2 regions of the Streptomyces sp. NRRL S-1813 genome follow, and region 2 is predicted to be linked to the other one. Evidence: riboswitches for the same ligand, from Rfam matches in the RefSeq annotation. Region 2 holds a riboswitch; the other holds the start of a gene.

Region 1 (4,351 bases), on a different contig from region 2:
GGTGGTGGTCGGCAGCAGTGGCAGCCCGAGGTGCGCGCGCTGGGCGGCGGCCCGCTCGGCGTACGGCTGCGAACGGCGGCCGTCGGCGTCGGTGACGGCCGCGGCACGGGCGCGTACCACCGGGTCATGGGTGAGCGCCGAACCCGCCCGGGAGGACAAGTCGGCGCGGTTGGCGGCGAGTTCGGCCGCGATGGAGCCGGTGCCCTGGGCCAGGCCACGCGCCAGCGTCACGACCTCCGCGGTCTTCTGCCGGGCGAAGGCCAGCCAGCGGGCGATCTGCGGGTCGATGTCCCGCTCGGCGGCGGCGTCCAGCGGGACGTGCAGCAGCGAGCACGAGGACGAGACATCGACCCGGTCGGCCAGGCCGAGGAGCGTCCCCAGCGTGGCCAGCGACTTCTCGAAGTCGTTGATCCACACATTGCGGCCGTTGACGACACCGGCCACCAGCCGCTTGCCGGGCAGCCCGCCGACCGCCGCCAGATCGCCGAGGTTGCCGGCCGCGGCACCGGTGAAGTCCAGCGCCAGTCCGTCGACGGGCGCCTTGGCCAGCACGGGCAGCGCCTCGCCCAGCCGGTCGAAGTACGAGGCGACCAGCAGCCGCGGGCGGTCGCCGAGCGTGCCGAGATCGCGGTAGGCGCGGGCCGCGGCGTTGAGCACGGCGGGGGAGCGGTCCTGCACCAGCGCCGGTTCGTCCAGCTGCACCCAGTCGGCGCCGGCCGCCCGCAGATCGGCGAGCACCTCGGCGTAGACGGGCAGCAGCCGGTCGAGCAGCGTCAACGGGTCAAAACCGGCCGCGACACCGGGCGCGGGCTTGGCCAGCAGAAGATAGGTCACCGGCCCGACGAGGACCGGGCGGGCGGTGAGGCCGAGACCGAGTGCCTCCGTCAGCTCGGCGACCTGCTTGGCGGAGTCCGCGGCGAAGACCGTGTCCGGACCCAACTCCGGTACCAGGTAGTGGTAGTTGGTGTCGAACCACTTGGTCATCTCCAGCGGCGCCACGTCCTGCGTGCCGCGGGCCATCGCGAAGTAGCCGTCCAGCTGGTCGGCGGCCACCGCGGCGCGGTGCCGGGCGGGGATCGCGCCGAGCATCACGCTGGTGTCCAGGACGTGGTCGTAGTACGAGAAGTCGCCGGTCGGCACCTCGTGGACGCCGGCCTCGGCGAGCTGTTGCCAATTGCCGCGGCGCAGCTCGGCGGCGGTGCTGCGGAGGGCGTCGGCGCCGACGCGGCCCTTCCAGTAGCCCTCAATGGCCTTCTTCAGTTCACGGTGCTGCCCCTGACGGGGATAGCCGTGCACGGTGGCGTGTGCTGCCGCGGCTGCGGACGTGCTGGTCACGGAACTCTCCTTCGCGAGTATGTCTCCATGGACCCCGGGACGGGTCGAGGACGCGAAGGGACGGCAAACCGGACGGACCCCGGCGCGTTGCCGCGTCGTGCCCGTCTGATGTCCGCCGACCCGCCCTCGAGGTCACCGAGATCTCCCCGCGCACCGGTCGCGCGGGGGCACTGGCAGGTCTTCGGACTCGCGGGCACGTCCGCCGAAGGCGGACATCTACTGGCCGTCGCTTCCCAGACCCGGCCGGGCCCAGTGCGTATGACGGCGGTCGTTCCCACTCACCGCTGCGGGGCAGTCCCGGACTTCCACCGGGTTCCCTCTTGCGACGCGCCTGCCTGGCGGGCAGGGGCGAACCAGTTGCTGCGGCCACCCTAGGGCATGCCGTCGACGTCCCGCCCGGCCCGCGGCCCGGCCGCGGCCGGAACCGGACGCCGCCGCCGGGCCGCGCCTTGCGCTGAAGCGCGCTCCAGCTCCTAGCGTGAGCGCACCACCGGAGAGCCGCTCCGATCGAAGGGAACGACGTGCGCTACACACTGTTCGGCAGGACCGGTCTGCGGGTGAGCGAGCTGAGCCTGGGCACCATGACCATCGGCGAGGACTGGGGCTGGGGCGCGGACAAGGACACCAGCGGCCGGATCCTGGACGCGTATGCGGACGCGGGCGGCAACTTCATCGACACCGCCAACAACTACACCGACGGCGCCTCGGAGCGGATCCTGGGGGAGCTGCTCGAAGGCCGCCGGGACAGCTTCGTCCTGGCGACCAAGTACACCTGCGCGACCCGCAAAGGCGATGTGAACGCGGCGGGCAGCCACCGCAAGAACCTCGTCCGGTCGGTGGAGGCGAGCCTGGACCGGCTGCGCACCGACCACCTCGACGTGCTGTGGGTGCACGCACGGGACAATTTCACGCCCGTGGAGGAGGTGATGCGGGCGCTCGACGACGTGGTCCGGTCGGGGAAGGTGCTCTACGTCGGCGTCTCGGACTGGCCGGCCTGGGAGATCGCGCAGGCGAACACCCTCGCCGAGCTGCGCGGCTGGACCGCGTTCGCGGGCTCGCAGCTGCGCTACAACCTGCTGGAGCGGACCCCGGAGCGCGAACTGCTGCCCCAGGCCCGCGCCTTCGACCTGGCCGTGCTGGCCTGGGCGCCGCTCGCGGCGGGCCGGCTCACCGGCAAGTACCGCCGCGGTGAGACGGGCCGGCTGGATGTCGTCGGCGAGGACGACCGGCGCGACCACCACGCCGAGGAGACCGTCACCGCGGTGCTGGAGATCGCCGAGCTGGGCGGCTGGAGCCCGGCGCAGGTGGCGCTGGCGTGGCTGCGCAGCCGGCCCGGCAACATCATCCCGATCGTCGCCGCCACCAAGGAGAGCCAGCTCCTCGACAACCTGGCCGCCGTCGATGTCGCGCTGGACGCCGACGCGCTGGCGCGGCTCGACCGGTGCAGCGCGGTGCCGCTGGGCTTCCCGCACGACTTCCTGCGGGAGCCGGGCATCACCGAGAACGTCTACGGCGACCGCTGGTCCGAGATCGAGGACCGGCGCTCCACTTACCGCCGTACGACGAGCGAGATCCGCTGACCCGCTCGTCCCGGCGCGTACGGTGCCACGTCGCCGCCCCGGCGGCCGGCTGCCCGGTACGCCGAACGCCGCCGCCCGGATGGCCGGGCGGCGGCGTCTGCGGTCTAGTGAGGTGGGTGTGGCCCGCGGGGGCCGGACCGGCCGGACCGAAGGAGACGGACGCCCGATGAGGAAGATCGCCAGGACGGCTGTCGCCGCGGCCACCGCCGCCCAGTCCGCCGCGGGCCTCGCGGCGTCCACCCGTACATGAAGGCCCCGCTCACCGCCCGCCGGCCCGGCTACCGCCGCTCACCGTGAGACCTGGAGAAGCCGTGGCACCAGACAACTCCGTACCGGAGCGCGGGCGGCAGCCCCGCCGGGTCGCCCGCGGTGTCGCGCGGCTGCTGGCGGCGGCCGGGCTGGCCGTGGACGCCTACCTCCACGCCCGGCTCGCCGGCCGGTACGACGAGGTCACGGCGACCCTCGGCCAGGGCCTGCTGTTCCGCATCGATGCCGCGCTGGCCGCGCTCGCCGCCCTGCTCGTGCTGACCTGGCGCCGCCCGGCGGCCGACACCTTCGCCTGGCTCGTCGCGGCGGGCGGACTCGCGCTGCTGCTCCTCTACACCTACGTGGATCTCGGCGCGCCGGGGCCGTTGCCGGACATGTACGAACCGGGCTGGAGCAGCGACAAGAAGCTCGCCGCCCTGGCCCAGGCCGTCGCCGTCCTGGCCACCGTCTTCCTGCTGCTCACCCGCCCCCGCGTCCTCGGGAGGCACCGCAGATGAGCGTCCGCCGCAGGGTCAGTGCGTCAGCGCGCTGCGCTGCTGCCACTGCTCCCAGCTCTCCTGCCAGACCTCCAGGCCGTTGCCGACGTCGGTCTTGTTGGTGTTGCTGGTGCCCTTCACCTCGACCGTGGAGCCGATCGGCAGGAAGTCGTAGATCTTCTTGGCGTCCGAGGTCGTCATGCCGAAGCAGCCGTGACTGTTGTTCTCCACACCGAGCGACTTGTTCCACGGGGCGGAGTGCAGGAAGGTGCCGGACGCGGTGAGGTGGGTGACCCACTTGGAGTCCAGGCTCCACTCGTCGCCGTGGCCGATGGTGGCGGAGTCCATCGTCTCGGCCGCGTTCTTGCTGCGTACGGTGTGCACCCCGCCGCGGGTCGGGTCCTGCGGGGAGCCCGCGGAGCCGGTGATGCTGCCGACGCTCTTGCCGTTCTCGTACATGGTCAGCGTGTGCGAGGGCACATCGATGACGGCCTTGTGGTCGGCGCCGATGCGGAAGCCGAAGTTGTAGTCGCGGGCGAACCAGCCGCCGTCGTCACCGGAGTTGATCCCGGACAGTGCGCCCTTGACGGAGACCTTGGTGCCGGCCGGCCAGTAGTCCTTGGGACGCCAGTCGATCCGGTCCTTGCCGGAGTAGTCCTTGACCCAGCCCCAGGCGCCCTGCACCTTCGGCTG
Region 2 (4,351 bases):
CACATCGGCCTGTACGAGGACCCGGAGGGCGACGGGGGTTCCCCCTGCGAAGCCGGGAGCGGGCGAGAAGTGGCGAGCCCGGCGGGCGTCCCCGACCCCCTGGGCGACTACCTCGACTCCCTCGCCCACGTCGGCCGGCTCGCCCCCGCCGAGGTGCTGCCCGCCCACCAGCACGCCTTCACCGACGCCGGCGGACGTGTCCGCGAGCTCCTCGCCCACCACGAAGCACGGCTCTCCCAGCTGCGGGCGCTGCTCCGCGAGCCCCGCACTGCCTGGCAGCTCGCCATGGCCATGGAGTGGAACCGCCCCTGGGACCAGATTCCCTACGCCTCCCGCAATATCGCCGTCTCGGAGGCGGAGGCCCATCTGCGCCGTCTGGTGAAGCAGGGACAGGCGGAGCGGGTGCCCGGGTCCGATCCGGTGCGGTACCAGGCGGTGTGAGGGCGGGGACGCGGGCGCTCGGTCCTGCCCGGTGGGCGGGGCAGCGTTGATCCGTCCCCGGGGCGCGGCCGGTTCGCACACGGGGGCGCGGCCGGTTCGTGGCGGGGGCAGCGCTGGTTCGTGGCGGGGACAGAGCCGGTTCGTGGCGGGGACAGCACTGGTTCGTTCCCGGGCGCGGCTGGTTTCCGCCCGGCGCGGTGCCGGCTCGTACGTGCGAGCGAGTGCCCTGACGGGCGCCGGTTAAGGTGTGCGGGACAACTTCATCCGTACCCGATCGGGGAAAGCCGGTGGAAATCCGGCGCTGACCCGCAACCGTGAGGACGGCCCCTCCGCACCGCGCCCCCGGCCCGGTGTGGACGGCCGTACGAGCCGGAGCACCCGACCGGGCACGACCAAGGCTCCCGCCACCGAAGCCGCCGCCCGTGCGGACGGCCGGTGCGCGGCACCGTCGAGGTATACGGAGCTGAGCCCGGTGCCACCGTGCCCGATCCATGGATCGGCGCGCGGGTGGCCGGCCGAGCGCGGCTGCGTAGCATCCGCCGCGACCCGACCCGAGAGGCACCGACCCGATGGCCCCCATGGCTTCCATGGCTCACCAGGCCCCTTTGACGCATTCCGTCGCCTTCCTGGCGCGCCGCGCCGCCACGGCGCTGGCGGCCGTGCTGGTGCTGGGCGCGGCCGCTGCCCCCGCCGCATACGCCGACTCCCCGTCCGCGTCCCCCAAGAAGCTGCCCGACGGGCTGTACGGCTCCAAGGACCCGCAGTACGACGGGGTCTGGCGGCAGTCGCTCGCACTGCTGGCCCAGGACACCGTGGGCGTGCGCCCCGCGGCGTCTGCCGTGAACTGGCTGGCCGGTCAGCAGTGCGCCGACGGCTCGTTCACCGCCTTCCGTGCCGAGCCGGGCAAGCCCTGCGACGCCAAGACCCTGCGGGACACCAACCCGACGGCCGCCGCGGTGCAGGCGCTGGCCGCGCTGGGCGGGCACCGCGACGCCGTGAAGAAGGCCGTGAGCTGGCTGAAGTCGGTGCAGAACGACGACGGCGGCTGGAGCTCGATGGCCGGCTCGGCCAGCGATGCCAATTCCACCTCCGTGGTCATCGGCGCGCTCGCGGCGGCGGGCGAGAAGCCGCAGTCCGTGACGTCGAAGAAGGGCGGCAAGACCCCCTACGACGGGCTGCTCACCTTCCAGCTCGGCTGTGCGGCGAAGGGGGACGGGCGCGGCGCGTTCGCCTTCCAGCTCAAGGGGGCGGCCCCGAACGCCGACGCCACCGCGGCCGCGGCGACCGGAGCGCGCGGCAGGGGCTTCGTCGTCGAGCCGGCCGGCAAGGGCGCGGACACCCCGGTCAAGCCGCTGAGCTGCAAGGACGGGGACAAGGAAGGCAAGGGGGACAAGAAGGCGGGCGCCGACGACCCGGCACAGGCTGCCGAGGCCGGCGACGCCTACCTCGTCGCACAGCTCGACGAGAACGGCCAGCATCTGCTCTCCGCGATGCCGGGCGCGGAGGATCAGCCCGACGTCGGCAACACCGCCGACGCCGTGGTGGCGCTGGCGGCCGGCGCACACGGCGCCGCCGCCGCGAAGCCGCTGAAGTGGCTGGAGAAGAACTCGGCTGACTGGGCGAAGCAGAGCGGCCCCGCCGCCTACGCCCAGCTGGTGCTGGTCGCGCACGCCACCGGCACCGACCCGCGCTCCTTCGGCGGCACCGACCTGGTGGCCGCGCTCAACGCCACCGGCCCCGAGCCGGCCGCCGCGGCGAAGAAGGACACCAAGGACGCCGACGACTCCAAGGACGGCGGCGGCCTGGGCGTGGTGTGGGTCATCGGCATCGGCCTCGCCATCGGCGCCGGCATCGGCTTCCTGCTCAGCAGCCGTAAGAAGAGCCGGCTCTGATGCGGCGTACCGGGATCGCCGCAGCCGTGCTGCTGGCCGGTGCGGTCACCGGTCTGGCCGCCGGGCCCGCCCAGGCGCAGGAGTACCGCTACTGGTCCTTCTGGGACGGGAAGGGCAGCTCCTGGGCGTACGCCACCGAAGGGCCCGCCACCGTGCGGCCGGCCGACGGCGCGGTGGAGGGCTTCCGCTTCGCCGTCAGCGCCGACTCCGCCGCGGCCGGCAAGCCCCGTGCGGCCGCCGGTTTCGACGCGATCTGCCACGCCACCCCCGCCAAGGAGGGCCGCAAGCGGATCGGCATCGTCATCGACTTCGGCATCGCGGCGGACGCGCCCGGCGGCGAGCAGCCGCCGAAGGCCAGGACGGAGTGCGCCCAGGTGGGCGAGGACGCCTCGGCGGGGGAGGCGCTGGCGGCGGTCGTCCGGTCGCTGCGCTATGACTCCCACGCCTTGCTGTGCGCCATCGCCGGCTATCCGAAGTCGGGGTGCGCGGACCAGGTGAAGGGCGCGAAGGAGCCCGCGTCCTCCGCTTCGCCTTCTTCGGACGCGGCGGCGGACGGGGGCGAGGCGACCGGCGGGGGCGACGGCGGCCCGTCCGCCGGGCTGGTCGGCGGTGTCGCGGCCGTCGTCGTACTGGGCGCGGCGGCGGTGTGGCAGGCGCGCCGCCGACGCGGATGAGCGCCCCGCAGGCGACCCGCACCACCGCGCTGCACGCCGGCGCCTGGTGGCTGTGGGCGCTCGGTCTGGCCACCGCGGCCTCCCGCACCACCGATCCGCTGCTGCTGGGGCTGCTGGTGGGGGTGGCCGGCTATGTCGTCGCGGCCCGCCGTACGGAGGCGCCGTGGGCGCGTTCGTACGGCGCGTTCGTCAAGCTCGGCCTGGTCGTGATCGCCGTCCGGCTGGCCTTCGCCTTCTTCCTCGGCTCGCCGATTCCCGGTACCCACACCCTTGTCGCGCTGCCCGAAGTACCGCTGCCGGACTGGGCGAAGGGTGTCCGGATCGGCGGCCGGGTCACCGCGGAAGGCATGGTCTTCGCGCTGTACGACGGGCTGAAACTGGCCACCCTCCTCATCTGCGTGGGCGCCGCCAACGCGCTCGCCAACCCTGCCCGGCTGCTGAAGTCCCTGCCCGGTGCGCTCTACGAGGCGGGCGTCGCGGTCGTCGTCGCGATGACCTTCGCACCGAACCTGGTCGCCGACGTCCAGCGGCTGCGCGCCGCCCGGCGGCTGCGCGGCCGCCCCGACCGTGGTGTCAAGGCGCTCCTCCAGGTCGGACTGCCCGTTCTGGAGGGCGCGCTGGAGCGCTCGGTGGCGCTGGCCGCGGCCATGGACGCGCGCGGCTACGGCCGTAGCGCCGAGGTACCGCCGGCCGTACGGCACCTCACCTCCGTCCTCACCCTCGGCGGGCTGCTCGGCATCTGCGCGGGTACGTACGGGCTGCTGGGCGACACCGGGGGCGGCTACGGAGTGCCGCTGCTGCTCGCCGGGCTGGCGGCTGCGCTCGCCGGGCTGTGGCTCGGCGGCCGCCGGTCGGTGCGCAGCCGCTACCGGCCCGACCGGTGGGGTGTCCGCGCCTGGCTGGTCGCGGGCTCCGGCACCGCCGTCGCCGCCCTGATGATCTGGGCGAACGACTATGCCCCCGCCGCCCTCCACCCGCCCGCCGTCCCGCTCACCGCCCCCGTCCTCCCGCTCTGGCCGGCCGTCTCCGTGCTCGTGGGGCTGCTGCCCGCGTTCGTCGCCCCGCTCCCGTCGGGCGCGGACCGGGCGGACCGGGCGGACCGGGCGGACCAAGGGGAACGGGCTGACCGGGCCGCGTCCCGTGGCCGTGCCCCCGATGTCGATCCGCGCATGAAGGAGCCCACCCAGTGATCCGGTTCGAGCAGGTCTCGGTCACCTACGGCGACGCCGCGGCGCCCGCCGTCCAGGGCATCGACCTGACCGTCCCCGAGGGCGAACTGTGCCTCCTCGTCGGCCCCTCCGGCGTCGGCAAGTCCACCGTCCTGAACGCCGTCTGCGGCCTGGT

The links. A riboswitch is a leader RNA that binds a small molecule or an ion and turns the genes downstream of it on or off. The one in region 2 is predicted to bind cobalamin.
Region 1: another riboswitch for cobalamin. It lies ahead of metE (5-methyltetrahydropteroyltriglutamate--homocysteine S-methyltransferase); the one in region 2 lies ahead of IF67_RS0130425 (prenyltransferase/squalene oxidase repeat-containing protein).

What each region holds. Positions count from the first base shown of each region.
Region 1 covers NZ_JOHB01000031.1:26,839-31,189, forward strand. The annotation lists gene metE (5-methyltetrahydropteroyltriglutamate--homocysteine S-methyltransferase) at 1-1,335, opposite strand, end outside; cobalamin riboswitch at 1,505-1,693, opposite strand; gene IF67_RS0131110 (aldo/keto reductase) at 1,857-2,915, shown strand; gene IF67_RS0131120 (hypothetical protein) at 3,227-3,679, shown strand; gene IF67_RS0131125 (L,D-transpeptidase family protein) at 3,695-4,351, opposite strand, start outside.
Region 2 covers NZ_JOHB01000029.1:79,897-84,247, forward strand. The annotation lists gene IF67_RS0130420 (MBL fold metallo-hydrolase) at 1-441, shown strand, start outside; cobalamin riboswitch at 663-842, shown strand; gene IF67_RS0130425 (prenyltransferase/squalene oxidase repeat-containing protein) at 1,011-2,333, shown strand; gene IF67_RS0130430 (SCO2322 family protein) at 2,333-3,007, shown strand; gene IF67_RS0130435 (CbiQ family ECF transporter T component) at 3,004-4,197, shown strand; gene IF67_RS0130440 (ABC transporter ATP-binding protein) at 4,194-4,351, shown strand, end outside.